Regions from separate parts of the Bacillus sp. EB106-06-01-XG163 genome, predicted to be linked through region 2. Evidence: a T-box and tRNA genes for the amino acid it is inferred to sense, from the RefSeq annotation. Region 2 holds a T-box; the other holds one or more tRNA genes.
The links. The T-box of region 2 lies ahead of alaS (alanine--tRNA ligase). A T-box ahead of a tRNA ligase gene usually reads a tRNA of that ligase, here a tRNA-Ala.

Region 1 (8,208 bases), on a different contig from region 2:
CCGGCACAAGCCCATCGCTTGTCAGCCGGTCTTTTTTCGTGCTGTTTTCTTTCTTCCGGCCCTCGCATTGACAAACCCTTGAAACAGGAGTACATTCTTGTTTGTTGTATTTGGAGTGACGAAAACAGTTTCTTAAGGAGTTATGAGGATTGGGAAAAATCAAAAATAAACAATTTGCCGTCATCGGACTCGGACGTTTCGGCGGAAGCATCTGTAAAGAGCTTTTTAAAATGGGGCATGAGGTGCTTGCGGTCGATATCAGCGAAGAGCGGGTCAACGCATACTCCTCTTATGCCACGCATGCTGTGCGGGCAAATTCAACGGAAGAAAGCGAGCTTCAGTCGCTCGGCATCAGAAATTTTGAATATGTCATCGTAGCAATCGGCGCCAACATTCAGGCAAGCACGCTGACGACGCTGTTATTGAAGGAGCTGAACATCCCTAATATTTGGGTGAAAGCACAAAACTATTATCATCACAAAGTGCTTGAAAAGATCGGTGCTGATCGTATTATCCATCCCGAAAAGGATATGGGCGTGCGGATTGCGCAAAGCCTTTCGGATGAAAACGTCTTAAATTATATTGATTTGTCAGATGAATACAGCATCGTGGAGCTTTCAGCCACGAAAAAGCTGCATTTAAAATCCATTCTTGAGCTCGGCGTCCGGGCCAGATTCGGCTGCAGCATTCTCGCCGTGAAACATAACGGCGACATTCAGCTGTCCCCTTCTCCGGAGACTGTCATTCATGAATGTGACTGCCTTGTGCTGATGGGGCATAAACGTGATATTAAAAGGTTTGAAACTGAAGGAATGTAAAAAAGCCGGCGGGCTGCCGGCTTTTTTTGATGCTTATGTTTCTTCACTTAACTGGACGGCGGTTTGGTCAACCCAGCCGATCAGCTCATCTTTCACTTGAATTTGGTACCAGACGGATTCTCCGTTTTGTTTTTCAGATACGACTTTAATATGCTGGCCGGTAAACTTTTGCGCCGATGCCAGTTTAATAGAATGCCGCTCTTTTGACGGCTTGGACCACACGTCTTCAATGGCGTGGTCTTTGATGGCGCCTTTCATATCAACTGCTTTAAGAGAGGCATTGATTTTGTCATATTCATTCAGGTTATAGGTTTCTATGACATCTTTAATTTTTTCAGCATAGCCGGGGTCTGTGGCGTAGCCGGATTTTTGAAGGGCAGCCGCCGCTGTTTTATAATTGTCCGCTTCAATGACAGGCTTATACTTCTTTTTATTCCAAGACGTTCCGTTGACAAATAATTTGGCATGGTCATCCATTGATTCAAAAAACGTGCTGTATTTACGGAATTTTGCCCGAATCGTTTTTCGTTTTCCTTTTTCAAATTCATCCGTTTTCATCGTGACGTGTTTTCCTTTATAATCACCTTTTACACCGAACAGGTTGCGCGCTTTCCCCGCAAGCTCACTGTTCCCCCAGTCCGATTCGAGAATGGCCTGTGCGAGGGTGATGCTCGGAAGGACATGATATTTCTCATATAAAATCTGAGCATGCCCGGAAAGGCTGTCAATAAAGACCTGCTGCTCGTCCACCTCTTCAGGCGGTTTTTCTTCCGTCACTATGAATTTCGAAAACACCATTGATACCAGAAATAATCCGAATATAAGAGATACAGCAAAAAGGCACCCAAGCCCCCTTTTGGTCTTTGCTTTCTTTTTCATATCAACCTTCCTTTAATTCCGGAATCACTAGATTTATAATTTTACTGGTCATTGATGAAAATTTCAATAAAATAGGGAAAAAGACGGAGAAAGAACATATTGCGCAAATAAAAAAGACTCCTCTTTGAGGAGTCTTTTTTGTTATGCCATGCTCAGCTGAGGGCCGAACAATTCATATTGAACGGAATCAGAGTCAAACCCGAGTGCAAGAATCATATCTTTCATTTGCGTCATAAACTGCGCTGATCCGCACAAGTAAAATTCAGCATCTTGATTCAGATGAAGCTGCTCCAAGAAGGTTTGATCAATCCTGCCGCTGTAAAAAGGCTTGTCTCCTGAGCGGTCTTGTTCTGCCGGTTCACTGTATACATAAATGACGTTAATATTCGGATGATTCTCCGCAGCTTGTTCAGCCTCTTTGCGGAACGCGGCGTACTCTCCGTTTTTCGCGGCATGAATAAAAGTAACGGCACGCTCCGGCTGTTTTTCGGCGGCTGTTTTCAGCATGCTCATCATCGGCGTGATTCCGGAACCGGCACTGATAAGAACAACCGGTTTTTCGGCAGAAGACAGCTTGAAATCCCCGGCGGGTGCGCTGACTTCAAGTTTATCTCCCTCTTGAACTTCATTGTGGAGATGAGAAGAAACCGCTCCGTCCTTTTTCACAGAAATCCGATATGCCCCTTTTTGAGAAGCATCAGACAGGCTGTACTGGCGAATGTGCGTATAAGGAGAATCCGCAATCCGCACCTTAATGCTGATATATTGTCCCGCTTCAAATCCAGGAAGCGAAGAGCCGTCACTCGGTTTGATATAAAATGATGTGATATCTTTGCTTTCTTTCGTTTTCTGTATAACCGAAAATTCTTTATACCCCTGCCATCCGGCTTCATTGTACATGTCTTTTTCAATGCCGATGAAAGCCTCCGCAATAACACCGTAAGCTTTTTCCCATGCCTGCATAATCTCAGGAGTTGCGGCATCCTGCAGCACATCCTTAATTGCCAGAAGCAGATACTTTCCGACAATCGGATAATGTTCCGGTTTTACACCGATGCTTGTGTGTTTATGGCCGATCTGTCTGACCGCCGGAATGATTTGTTCTAATTGATCAATATTCGCCGCAGCCGCAATGACTGCATTTGCCAATGCTGCGCGCTGAGTCTGTTTCTTTTGGTTCGTTTGGTTAAACATATTTAACAGTTCGGGATGATCTTGAAACATCAGGTTATAAAAGCGTCCGGTGATGTTTTCTCCATGTGTTTTCAATACGGGTACTGTGCTTTTGATGATGTCTATTGTTCTCTCATCCAGCATGTTAATCCTCAACCCTTCTAAAGATGTATTTTAAATATATCTTTATAGTAAGAGATATTTCGAATAAAAGATATATTTAAAATGAATCTTTAAAAAAGTCGTCACAATATTGTGTTGGATTTGGAATTTATGGATTTTACCTCCTTTTTTTATCACCCGGTGAAACAGGGACACATATATTTGGGAATATACGTTTAAAGATGAAAGCGGGGGAGTGCATGGTTTCCGATATCGATTACACGTCTCCGAATACACAGTTCACTTATGATGTGAATGAGAGCCGTTTTTTTACGAAAGATGCTCAGAACTTTATCAATGTATTGGGGATTAAACAGTTAAACACGCTTGAAAATATTTCATTATTAGATATCTTTCTGAGCAAAACAAATGTGATTGAACCGCATACCCATCAAAACGCCGCTGAATTGGTGTACTGTATTTCGGGTTCCGCGGTGGTGTCGATGCTGAATCCGTTCACCCAGAAAATACGGAATTATCCGATCTCTTCAGGACAAGTGGCGAATGTTCCGCAGGGGTGGTGGCATTATGAAGTCGCCACTTCAGACAGAACCCACCTTTTGGCCATATTTGACGCCCCTTCGCCTGAAGTGATATACGGCTCGGATATTCTCCGTCTGACGCCGCCTGAGATTATGGCGCATACGTACTGTCTGAATGAGCATGAGTGGGAAAAAGCCGTTTCACCGATCCGGCAATCAACTGTGATAGGTCCCGATAAATACTGCGGACAGACTGAAAACACGGGTATTCATGATATGAATACGCCTTATCAGCCAAATACGCATTATCCGAATGATCCGTATCGGCATTATGATACGCCGTTATATTGGGGATATTAAACGGAGAGCCAGAGCGGCATCGACAGAAAGAGCCCCTCATTGGAGAGGGGCTCTTGATCATTACGGTCCGGTTCCGCAGCTTACTTTGTACTCGCCTTCGGACGATTTTTTTGAATAACATACGTGCGGCGTCTGTCCGGTATCATCTTTACAATTGAACCAATTTACATAATAAAGGTTCCCGGCCTCTCCGCCGCCTTCTTCTTTTCGAAGAATCGCAAAGTAGCTTTGATACGGATATCCTTTTTTATAAATGTCATGCCTGATGGCTCCTTTTTCTGAAGCAGACGTGAAGACGACGGGAGAAAGAGCCGGGAGCGCTGTTAAAAGAAGTGCCAGTGCCGCTGAAAGAGTTAGTAGAAGATAGATTTTCTTTTTCATTTTCTCTCTTTCCTTTATTTTGAGTTGTTAGAAATGAAGCAGAACATAGAGGCTGCCGCAGAAGATGAAAAAACAAAAAAACCCTTATTTATAGAATAAGGGTTTAAAGGTATGGAGCCAAGGGGGCTCGAACCCCTGACCTCTACGCTGCCAGCGTAGCGCTCTCCCAGCTGAGCTATGGCCCCGTGCTGTAACGTCATGTTTTATTATAGACGAGTCTTCTATGAATTTCAAGCAGAAAATTCAGTTTGCTCATGTTTTCCTGAGACGTTTTTCGAACATAAAAAGAAGACCCTCCGGGGGCCTCTTCGTTTATCGCACGAGCATGATTAAAATGATGCCGAGGATGACACGGTAAATGGCGAACGGGACAAGCTTAATCCGGTTAATAAGCCGAAGAAAAAATTTGACGACTAAGAGGGCGACGATAAAGGCGCAAATAAAGCCGACAAGAAAAAACGGAATCATGTCATAAGAAAGACTGCTCCAGTATTTCACCAGCTTCAGAAGGCTTGCGCCCGCCATAATCGGAATAGCCATAATAAATGTGAAGTCTGCGGCTGCCCGGTGATTCAAGCCGACAATGACACCTCCGGCAATCGTTGAGCCTGAGCGGGAAAATCCGGGCCATAAGGCGAGACACTGGAATAATCCGACACAGAAAGCCTGTTTGTAGGTGATTCTGTCCACCGTATCGATCGTTTCTTTCCTTTTATTGATCCAGTCCGCTATAAGCATAAGCACGGCTCCGGCAATTAATCCGTAAGCGACCGTTCTGACGGAGAATAAATAGCGGTCAATGAAATCCTCAAATAAAAAGCCGAGCACCGCCGCCGGAACAAGACCGACGGCGATTTGCGCGATGGTCAGCCTGTATCCCTTCTGCTGATCGCGCGTGACGTTTTTTTTGAGGCCGAGTAAATGTAATATCCGATCCTTAAACACAATGGCCACCGCCAGAATCGAACCGAGCTGAATCACCACTTTGAAGGAATTGGCGGCTTCCGGATTCATCAGGCTTCCGGATTTCAGCCAGATGTCATCCGCTATGATCATATGTCCCGTGGAAGAAACCGGCGCATACTCCGTCAGCCCTTCCACGATTCCCAAAACGGCTGCTGTGAACATCTCCCATAGTGTCATCCCATTCTTCCCTTCATTCATCATTTACAAAAGAGAAGCTCTCCTCTGAAGGAAAGCCTGTCTTATAATAAATATCATATCCGTTCCGATTTTATGACTTCGATCCAGCATCATTTTTTTCTTCTTCATATAAATGCGAACGCATTTTGAACCAATCAAACAGATGGGTCGTGACCACTTTGATGACCGCATACCCCGGGATGGCTAAAATAATGCCGACAACCCCGAACAGCTTTCCAGCGGTTAAAAGAACAAAGATGATGGTAATCGGGTGAATGTGAAGATTTTTCCCCATGATCTGCGGCGAAATTAATTTCCCTTCCACGAGCTGGACAACGGTCCATACAATCGCAAGCTTCAGCAGCATAAGGGGCGAAGTGACCAACGCGATAATAATCGCCGGCGTGATGGCAATGGTCGGCCCTAAATACGGAACAACGCTCGTACAAGCGGCAATGACCGCAAGCAGTGACGCATAATCAAGTCCGATAATCAGATAGCCGATAAATAATAAAAACCCGATGCAGAAGCTGACGATGACCTGTCCTCTGATATAGGAACTTAATCTGTGGTTCATTTCACTAAGCATCGTATACGTTTGTTCTTTTAGACGGGTGGGCACAAACTTTAAGATATAAATCGGCAGTTTTTTGCCGTCTTTCAGCAAATAGAACAGAATAAACGGCACGGTCACAATTGAAATAATTACTTCCGTCAGCGCGCCGATAAAATTCCCGACTCCGGTAAATGTGCTGTTTGCAATTGTCGCCGCCTGCGCCGATACTTTATTAGCAAGATCGGAAATGTTGATATTCATCGTCTTTTGCGCCTGATTTACAAAATCGCTTCCGATCAGGCTTTTCGTCTGATCTTCAACGATATCCACATATTTCGGCAGATTGTCGATCAGGCTCATGATCTGTTCCTTTAAAAACGGAATAATTGAAACGACCGTAATCGTAATCAGCCCTATAATAATGAGGTAAAGGAGCAGGATGGAATAGACTCTTTTCACTCTTATTTTTTCCAATATATCTACGATCGGATTAAGCAGATAATAAACAATTCCTGTCAAAATGACGGGGAGCGCAATCGTTTTGAGCAGGACGATAATAGGTGTGAAAATAAATGATGTCTTCATAAAGACAAGGATATTGAGACCGATGAGCAGCAATACAAGCAAAAACAAGACAAATTTATTGTCTAAGAAAAACTGTTTAAATCTGCCGCCCCATGTTTGCAATGTTTCCACTATTGTTCCTCCATCATATGTATTTTACTTAAATTGTACACTATCGTTCCTGTAATGAAAAATAATAACCGGTCTCTATGGGAATTTTTCCTATCCCTTTAGCTGGCAACCTTTTTTCCATTTATGTTTCTCAGAAAAAAAGCTATAATGTAAGCCAATACATAGAAGGAGCGATAGCAATGATTCGATTTGCAACAGTCGGAACGAATTGGATTACAGAACGATTTCTGGAGGCGGCTTCTGCTATTGATGATTTTCAATTAACGGCGGTTTATTCCAGAACTGAGGAACGCGCGGCGGAATTCGCCGGCAAACACGGCGCTGCTCATTATTTCACCAGCCTGAAAGAAATGGCGGAAAGCAAAGCCTATGACGCGGTGTATCTCGCCAGCCCGAATGCATTTCACAAAGAGCAGGCGGTCCTTTTTATGGAACACGGCAAGCATGTACTGTGCGAAAAACCGTTTGCGTCTAACGCAAGGGAAACGGATGAAATGATTCACGCAGCCAAAACGAACGGCGTTCTCTTGATGGAAGCCATGAAAACAACGTTCCTGCCGAACTTCAGCATGCTTCAAAACCACTTACATAAAATCGGACCCGTCAGGAGATTCACGGCAAGCTACTGCCAATATTCATCACGATATGATGCATATAAAAACGGTACGGTGCTAAACGCGTTTAAGCCTGAATTATCGAACGGTTCGTTAATGGACATCGGCGTGTACTGCATTTATCCGGCCGTCGTCCTGTTCGGCAAACCGAAAAACATCATTGCGACCGGTCATAAACTAGCATCCGGCGTTGACGGCGAAGGCACGGTGATTCTGTCATACGACGGATTTGAAGCGGTGCTGATGCATTCGAAAATCTCAAATTCGTTTGCCCCGGCGGAAATTCAGGGTGAAGACGGCACGATCGTTCTGGACAGCATTCACGGACCGGAACGGGCGGAAATCCGCTATCGTGACGGCCGGACGGAAGACATTTCAGTCCCTGATCTGAAACCGTCGATGTACTACGAAACGGCTGAATTCATCAATCTTCTTCGAAACGGACAGCGGGAGTCTTCCGAAAATACATTTGAACGTTCTTTCATTACGGCAAGCATTATGGAAGAAGCGAGAAAACAAATCGGAATTGTCTTTCCCGCCGATCAAAACTAAAAACATCCGCCCTGATTCGGGCGGATGTTTTTTATTTGGACGCTAACAGGTCAGCAAACGCTTTTGCATACTGCGGAAGGTCGGGCGGGCGGCGGCTTGATACAATGTGGCCGTCAGTTACGACAGCTTCATCCAGCCACTGTGCCCCTGCATTTGTCATGTCGTCTTTGATGCCGGGCGTGCTCGTTACTTTTTTTCCTGCGAGAATTCCGGCAGATATGAGCACCCAGCCCGCATGGCAGATCTGGCCGATCGGCTTTTTCTGCTCGTTCATCGTACGGATGATGTCCAAAACTTCGGGATATCTTCGCAGTTTGTCAGGAGCCCAGCCGCCAGGCACGAGCACGGCATCATACTCCTGGATAATCAGGCTCTTAAAATCGTAATCCGCC
Region 2 (8,208 bases):
GGCCAGCATAAAGACGGCCAGCAGTGATATCAATCCGAATGACAGCCATTTTGTTACACGTGACATAAGCACTCCTCCGTTTCTTTTCAGTGATTTAAAATACGGCTTAAGAATAAACGCGCCCTCTCTTCACGGGGGCTTTCGTAAAATTCAGCCGGTGCAGCTTCTTCTAAGATGGCTCCGCCGTCGATAAACACGATGCGGTCCGCCACTTCTTTTGCGAATCCCATTTCATGTGTGACGACTGCCATGGTCATGCCTTCCTTTGCGAGTGTTTTCATGACATCCAGCACTTCCCCGATCATTTCCGGGTCAAGCGCGGATGTGGGTTCATCAAACAGCATAATTTCGGGCTTCATCGCAAGCCCCCTGGCGATGGCGACACGCTGCTGCTGGCCGCCCGAAAGCTGTGAAGGATAAGCGTCCGCTTTTTCCGGTATACCGACTTTTTTCAAATAGTATAAGGCCGTTTCTTTTGCTTCTTCTTTTGATTGCTTAAGCACTTTGATCGGTGCGAGCATGATGTTTTGCAGAACGGTTTTGTGCGGGTACAGATGAAAATGCTGGAACACCATGCCGATATTGCGGCGGACCTTATTTATATCCGTTTTCTTGTCATGGATGGAGACGCCGTTTACCGTTAAGGCGCCTCCATCAACTGTTTCCAGCTGATTAATGCAGCGGAGAAGCGTGCTTTTTCCCGATCCTGAAGGTCCGATGATAACGACGACTTCCCCTTTTTTAATGTGCAGATTAATGTTTTTCAGCACGTGGAAATGTCCGTAGTGCTTATTTACATCCTGAAATGAAATCATGGCCATCCTCCTTAAAAAACATGAGTCATATTGACTGGACAGTTTTTGAAATCCTTTAACACATTACGATGGTTATACAGATTTTTATGAATATTATTTAGATTATTTCGTAATTTCTGATAATTATTTCCGTCAAGAGGTCTGTCATAAGGCGGAGTTTACGAAACGGGAATAATTCCGGCTTTCTGTCAAAAGATAAAGCAAGAGGTGAAACGTCATGCTTCAAAAACCGCTGCAGCTCTTAATGTGGACGGCTGTATGTCTGCTCGTTTTGTTAACAGTGTATGTCTTTTGCATGCTCGATATGTTATGGTCTCCCATTTGGCTTGTTATAAAATCTCTCTTTATTCCTATATTCATCGCAGTATTTATTGCTTATCTTTTACTTCCGATTACTGAATGGCTTCATAGAAAAGGGATGCCTAGAACTTTAAGCCTGCTTCTGATTTATTGCCTGTTTTTCGGCGGAATCGGCTGGGGGGTTTATAAAGGGGTTCCTGTTTTAATTGAACAGCTGCAGGATCTGTCTGAGAGCATTCCCGGTCTTGCCAAAAACTACAACAGCATGCTGAAGCATCTGCATAATCACACGGATCATTGGCCTGACGGCATGCACCATCGAATGGACAAAATGATTCAGCAGACAGAAACGTTTCTTGCCGGCACGATTGAAAGCACGATCAGAAGCATCCGTTTCGTGCTTGATTATATCCTGATCGCGGCGACGATTCCTTTTCTCGTGTTCTATATGGTGAAGGATATAGACGTCATGAAAAAGACAGTCTGGTATTTGACGCCGAAGTCCTGGAGAAAAAGGGGGAGTGAATTTCTGCGGGATGTGGACGACTCTCTCGGTGATTACATCCGCGGTCAGCTTCTCGTTTGTTTTTTGCTCGGGTTAATAGCCGGCGTTTCATTTTGGCTGTTCGGGCTTCCTTACCCGCTGATTTTGGGCCTTGCCATCGGGATTACGAATGTCATCCCGTATTTCGGTCCGTTTATCGGCGCTGTACCGGCGCTGCTCCTTTCGCTGGCGATTTCTGCTAAAGCTGTGATCATCGTAATCGTCACGATTTTTATTCTGCAATTTATAGAAGGAAACATTTTGAGCCCGCTTATTGTCGGGCGCAGTCTCAGAATGCACCCCGTCGTGATCATGCTGGCGCTCCTTGCCGGAGGAGAGCTCGCGGGCATTCCCGGCATGATTCTCGCTGTTCCGGCGGCAGCCGTTTTAAAAGTGACGGCCATACACTTTTTGCGGATCAGGACGGAACATTGACATTCGGGTTCTGCTTGTCTATAATTTCGAGTAGAATACATACGAATCTCGAGTGACGGATATGAGTACGCCGAAGCCCTGTTTAAGAGAGAAGCTCCGATACGCTGAAAGGAGCTTCAGCAGAAGATCGGCCGAAGCTAATCCTGAGTGCAGTTAAAGGCTGCCGCAGTCCTGCGTTACGGGATGAAAGGTGACAGGCCTTTTTCGGCCTGTAATCAGGGTGGTACCGCGAGACAGCTCTCGTCCCTGTGTGAACGCATGGTTTGCATAGGGAGAGAGCTTTTTTGCTGTCGCAAAAGAGAATTTCGGGTAGTGATAAGGAGGAATATAGATGAAACACTTAACTTCTGCTGAAGTGCGTCAAATGTTTTTAGATTTCTTTAAAGAAAAAGGCCATGCCGTTGAACCGAGCGCCTCATTGGTTCCGCATGAAGATCCGTCTTTATTATGGATCAACAGCGGCGTTGCGACGCTGAAAAAATATTTTGACGGCCGCGTTGTGCCGGAGAATCCGAGAATTGTAAACGCGCAAAAATCAATCCGAACAAATGATATTGAAAATGTGGGGAAAACGGCGCGCCACCACACGTTCTTTGAGATGCTCGGAAACTTTTCCATCGGTGATTATTTTAAAGAAGAAGCGATCACGTGGGCATGGGAGTTTTTAACGAGCGAAAAGTGGATCGGCTTTGATCCGGAGCTGCTGTCTGTAACGGTTCACCCTGAGGATGAAGAAGCTTATACGCTATGGGCGGAAAAAATCGGCGTTCCGGAAGAAAGAATCATCCGTCTGGAAGGGAACTTCTGGGATATCGGCGAAGGCCCGAGCGGACCGAATACGGAAATTTTCTATGACCGCGGCGAGAAATACGGCAATGACCCGTCAGATTCTGAATTGTATCCGGGCGGCGAAAATGATCGCTATCTTGAAGTATGGAACCTGGTATTCTCAGAGTTCAACCACAACCCGGACGGCACGTACACACCGCTTCCGAAGAAAAACATTGATACGGGCATGGGGCTTGAACGGATGGTCTCCGTGATTCAGGATGTCCCGACAAACTTTGACACTGATTTGTTTATGCCGATTATTGAAGCAACAGAGCGCATTTCCGGAGATGCTTACGGAAAGGATGCAGTGAAGGATACGGCCTTTAAAGTGATCGCCGATCATATCAGAACGGTCGCATTTGCGGTAAGCGACGGAGCTCTGCCGTCAAATGAAGGGCGCGGGTATGTACTGAGACGCCTCTTGCGCCGGGCAGTGCGATACGCGAAAACCATCGGTATCAGCCGTCCGTTTATGTACGAACTAGTACCGACTGTTGCAGGAATTATGGACGCTTTCTATCCGGAGGTGAAAGAAAAGCAAGAGTTTATCGCCAAAGTCATCAAAACGGAGGAAGAGCGCTTCCACGAAACATTAAACGAAGGTCTGGCCATTTTATCCGACGTGATAAAGAAAGAGAAGGAAAAAGGCAGCGGCATCATCTCCGGAAAAGACGTATTCAAACTGTACGATACGTACGGATTCCCGGTTGAATTGACGGAGGAATACGCGGAAGATGAGCAAATGACGGTTGACCATAAAGGCTTTGAAGCCGAAATGGAAAAACAGCGTGAACGGGCGAGAAATGCGCGCCAAGATGTAGGAAGCATGCAGGTTCAGGGCGGCGCATTGCGCGACATTACCGCAGAAAGCACATTTGTCGGCTACAGTGCCGTAAAAGCTGAAGCGAAGGTGATCGAGCTTCTTCATGACGGGCAATTAATCAGCGAGGCGCATGAAGGGGATACCGTCCAAATCCTTCTTGACAAAACGCCTTTCTATGCTGAAAGCGGCGGACAGATCGGTGACAGAGGAGTGCTGAGAAGCGAGCAGGCTGTCGTAACCATTAAAGACGTGAAAAAAGCTCCGAACGGTCAGCATGTACACGAAGGCACGGTGGCTAGCGGCACGATTCAAAAAGGCGCAAGCGTGACGGCTGAAGTTGAAGATCAAATGAGAAGCGGCGTGGTGAAAAACCATACGGCAACCCACCTCCTGCACCAGGCGCTGAAAGACGTTCTCGGCACACATGTCAACCAAGCGGGTTCACTCGTTACCGAAAACCGTCTACGTTTTGACTTCTCTCATTTCGGTCAAGTGACGAAAGAAGAACTTGAACGCATTGAAGGAATCGTCAACGAAAAAATCTGGGAGAGCATTCCGGTAGCGATTGATTTGAAACCGATCAATGAAGCAAAAGAAATGGGGGCGATGGCCCTGTTCGGCGAGAAATACGGCGATATCGTCCGCGTCGTACAAGTCGGAGATTACAGCCTTGAGCTTTGCGGCGGATGCCATGTCACGAATACGGCTGAAATCGGCCTGTTTAAAATCGTATCCGAATCAGGGATCGGCGCAGGTACGCGAAGAATTGAAGCCGTAACAGGAAAAGGCGCTTATCAGGAAATGAACAGCCAGCTCAGCCTTCTGCAGCACGCTGCGGACGAGCTGAAATCAAACGTAAAAGACGTACCGAAGCGAATTCAGTCTCTTCAAGCGGAGCTGAAGGAAGCGCAAAGAGAAAATGAATCATTGCTCAGCAAACTCGGCAATGTGGAAGCCGGAGCCATTCTGTCTAAAGTAAAAGACATCGGCGGCGTAAAAGTGCTGGCTGAAAAAGTAAATGCGAAAGACATGAACCACCTTCGCACTATGGTGGATGATCTGAAAGCGAAGCTCGGTTCTGCGGTCATCATTCTCGGCGCCGTGCAAAATGAGAAAGTCAACCTTTCAGCAGGCGTGACGAAAGACCTGATCGAAAAAGGCCTTCATGCCGGCAAAATGGTCAAACAAGCGGCTGAAGTCTGCGGAGGCGGAGGCGGAGGCCGTCCGGACATGGCGCAGGCCGGCGGAAAGCAGCCTGAAAAATTGGAAGAGGCGCTGGCATCTGCGGAAGATTGGATAAAATCCGTTTTATAATCCTTTCAAGTAGTGTAGAATGATGATAAGATGAGGACCTCAGGCTGAACTTTGCCTGCGAATTTGGGAAAGAGGTGCAAAACGGTGAGCTCGTTTGATAAAACGATGAAATTTAATTTCTCCGATGATTCTGCTGAAACAAACGTCGAAGAAGTGCTGAATACGGTATATGATGCGCTTCAGGAAAAGGGGTACAATCCTATCAACCAGATTGTCGGATACTTGCTGTCTGGAGATCCTGCATACATTCCTAGGCATCGCGACGCCCGGAACTTAATTCGCAAACTGGAACGTGACGAATTAATCGAGGAATTGGTAAAATCCTATCTAGAACAGCATAAAGAGGCGTAAATACATTCATGAGAATATTGGGACTTGATCTTGGAACGAAAACACTCGGCGTAGCTTTAAGCGATGAAATGGGCTGGACCGCTCAAGGCATTGAGACGATAAAAATAAACGAGGCTGAAGGAGATTACGGTCTGGACCGTTTATCCGAGCTGATGAAAGACTATAATGTAGAGAAGATCGTGCTCGGTTTTCCGAAAAACATGAACGGGACGATCGGTCCGAGAGGCGAAGCCAGCCAAACATTTGCGAAACTGCTTGAAACAGCGTACAATGTCCCTGTTGTGCTGTGGGACGAGCGTCTGACGACGATGGCGGCTGAAAAAATGCTGATCGCGGCTGACGTCAGCAGGCAAAAACGAAAAAAAGTCATTGATAAAATGGCGGCTGTCATGATCCTTCAAGGATATCTGGACAGTTTAAACTAAGAGGTGAAAAAAATGGAACACGGCGAAAAACACATTACAATTGTCGATGATCAAGGCAACGAACAGCTTTGCGAAGTGCTGTTCACATTTGAAAACGACACATTCAACAAATCTTACGTACTTTATTATCCGATTGATGCTCAAGACGATGATGAAATCGAAATTCACGCTTCAAGCTTCGAACCGAACGAAAACGGTGAAGACGGCGAACTGATGCCGATTGAAACTGATGAAGAGTGGGAAATGATCGAAGAAACGCTGAACACGTTTTTAGCGGAAGAAGACGAAGAATAAAATGAACGGGAAAAGCCGGAGCGCATATGCGCTTCGGCTTTTTTTTGTAATAAATTGCCGAATGCACATGAATCATGTAGTATAAGAGCTGTTGGGAGGAAAATACTTGTATGAATATCAATCAGACTAAACATTCATTTCCGCGTAAAAACAAAAAAACGACGATAATACTGTCCTCCGTGATCGCTCTGCTTATCATCATTTGCGGTGCTTTTTTCTATGGAAAATCTCTGCTGTCCCCGGTTGACAAAGGCAGCAAAACGGCAGTCAATATTAATATTCCGAGCGGTTCTTCCGTTTCGGCAATCGCTGAAATTCTTGAGGATCAGCATGTCATCAAAAGCAAAAAAGCATTTCAGCTGTATGTGAAGTATAAAGGCGCTTCCGGGTTTCAGGCGGGATTTTACCACCTGAATAAAGGAATGGATGTGGATGCGATTATCAAAAAACTGACCGCGGGATCAACGGGATATGCCTTTCAGATCTCCGTTCCGGAAGGAAAACAGCTTACACAGATTGCAGAGGCGATCGCAAAAGAAACATCATATTCTAAAGAAGAGATCATGGCGAAACTGGATGACAAAACATTCATCGGCAAACTGAAGAAACAGTTTCCTGATACGATAACGGACGCGCTTTCAAACAAGAAGCTCAAGCATCCGCTCGAAGGCTATCTGTATCCGGCCACATATCCGTTTAATGATCCGGATGCATCGCTTGACACGATTTTGACGACAATGGTTCAGGAAACAAACACCCGTATCGAAACGTATAAATCTGAACTGGAAAAAAAGAAACTTTCCGTCCATAACGCGCTGACAATGGCATCGCTAATTGAAGAAGAAGCCACCGCCAAAGCTGACCGTCACAAAATCGCCAGCGTTTTTTACAACAGGCTCGAAGAAAAAATGCCGCTGCAGACTGATCCGACGGTATTATATGCGGCCGGTAAGCATAAAAGCCGGGTCTACTACAAAGACCTGAAAATTGATTCTCCGTTTAATACGTATAAACATAAGGGGCTGCCGCCGGGACCGATTGCAAATGCCGGTGATTCATCATGGGAAGCGGCTCTCCGCCCTGACAAAACGGATTATCTCTATTTCCTTGCAAAATCAAACGGCGAGGTCGTTTTCACCAAAACATTAAAAGACCATAATAAAGCGAAGGAAAAGTATATTTCCAAAAAAGACAGCGAATAAAAGGAGGGCAAAAGCTCTCCTTTTATTCCATTCTGAAAGGTTTTATGATAAAATATATCGGGTTGTTTACTTATGGATAAAGAAGTGTCTTAAGAGAGTGTCCCCGCGGATTCGTCAGGGGCACTCCTTTTTAGAACGGAGGCTGTTTGCCGTGAATGATCGGTATGAACAAATAAACGAGTATATAAACGCGATGCTGAAGCCTCGGCCTGATAAAGTGAAAAAGCTTGAAGCCTATGCAAAAGAGCACCATGTTCCGATTATGGAAGAAGCGGGCATTGAAGTGCTGCTTCAAATGCTGTCGATTCAACAGGCGAAAAACATTTTGGAAATCGGCGCGGCAATCGGATATTCCGCCATACGGATGGCGCTTGAGCTTCCGGGTGCGAATATTTACACGATTGAACGGGACGACAAACGCTATGAAGAAGCTGTGAACAATATAAAAGACTTTGAAATGGAAAACCGGATTCACGTAATGCACGGGGATGCGCTGGAACTTTCTGAGTCTGTCCGTGTCACGGCTCCTTATGATGCCATTTTTATCGACGCGGCCAAAGGCCAGTACACGAACTTTTTTGAGCTCTATGAACCGATGCTTGCGCCGGATGGAGTCATTTTTACGGACAATGTTCTGTTTAAAGGACTGGTGGCACAAAATCACTCGGACATTGAGCCGAAAAGAAGACGGAAGCTTGTTGAAAAAATTGATCAATATAACCAATGGCTGATGAACCGGCCTGACTATCAAACGGTCATACTGCCGGTCGGAGACGGCATCGCCATCAGTAAAAAGAAGAGGTGAATGATCATGAAAAAACCTGAACTTTTGGTGACTCCGACTTCTGTACAGGATATTCTTCCGCTCATTCAA

Region 1: it encodes a tRNA-Ala, which carries the amino acid that the T-box ahead of alaS (alanine--tRNA ligase) is inferred to sense. The anticodon was not compared.

Annotation. Positions count from the first base shown of each region.
Region 1 covers NZ_JBYTDS010000006.1:8,767-16,974, forward strand. The annotation lists gene ktrA (potassium uptake protein KtrA) at 150-818, shown strand; gene AC3WTF_RS08810 (glucosaminidase domain-containing protein) at 852-1,697, opposite strand; gene hmpA (NO-inducible flavohemoprotein) at 1,839-3,014, opposite strand; gene AC3WTF_RS08820 (cupin domain-containing protein) at 3,233-3,874, shown strand; gene AC3WTF_RS08825 (YjcN family protein) at 3,935-4,255, opposite strand; tRNA gene AC3WTF_RS08830 (tRNA-Ala) at 4,368-4,440, opposite strand; gene AC3WTF_RS08835 (undecaprenyl-diphosphate phosphatase) at 4,568-5,398, opposite strand; gene AC3WTF_RS08840 (AI-2E family transporter) at 5,490-6,650, opposite strand; gene AC3WTF_RS08845 (Gfo/Idh/MocA family protein) at 6,830-7,816, shown strand; gene AC3WTF_RS08850 (type 1 glutamine amidotransferase domain-containing protein) at 7,848-8,208, opposite strand, start outside.
Region 2 covers NZ_JBYTDS010000003.1:281,929-290,136, forward strand. The annotation lists gene AC3WTF_RS05395 (transporter substrate-binding domain-containing protein) at 1-66, opposite strand, end outside; gene AC3WTF_RS05400 (amino acid ABC transporter ATP-binding protein) at 87-815, opposite strand; gene AC3WTF_RS05405 (AI-2E family transporter) at 1,033-2,094, shown strand; T-box leader at 2,138-2,345, shown strand; gene alaS (alanine--tRNA ligase) at 2,426-5,062, shown strand; gene AC3WTF_RS05415 (IreB family regulatory phosphoprotein) at 5,147-5,413, shown strand; gene ruvX (Holliday junction resolvase RuvX) at 5,422-5,838, shown strand; gene AC3WTF_RS05425 (DUF1292 domain-containing protein) at 5,851-6,132, shown strand; gene mltG (endolytic transglycosylase MltG) at 6,243-7,334, shown strand; gene AC3WTF_RS05435 (O-methyltransferase) at 7,486-8,139, shown strand; gene AC3WTF_RS05440 (peptidase U32 family protein) at 8,146-8,208, shown strand, end outside.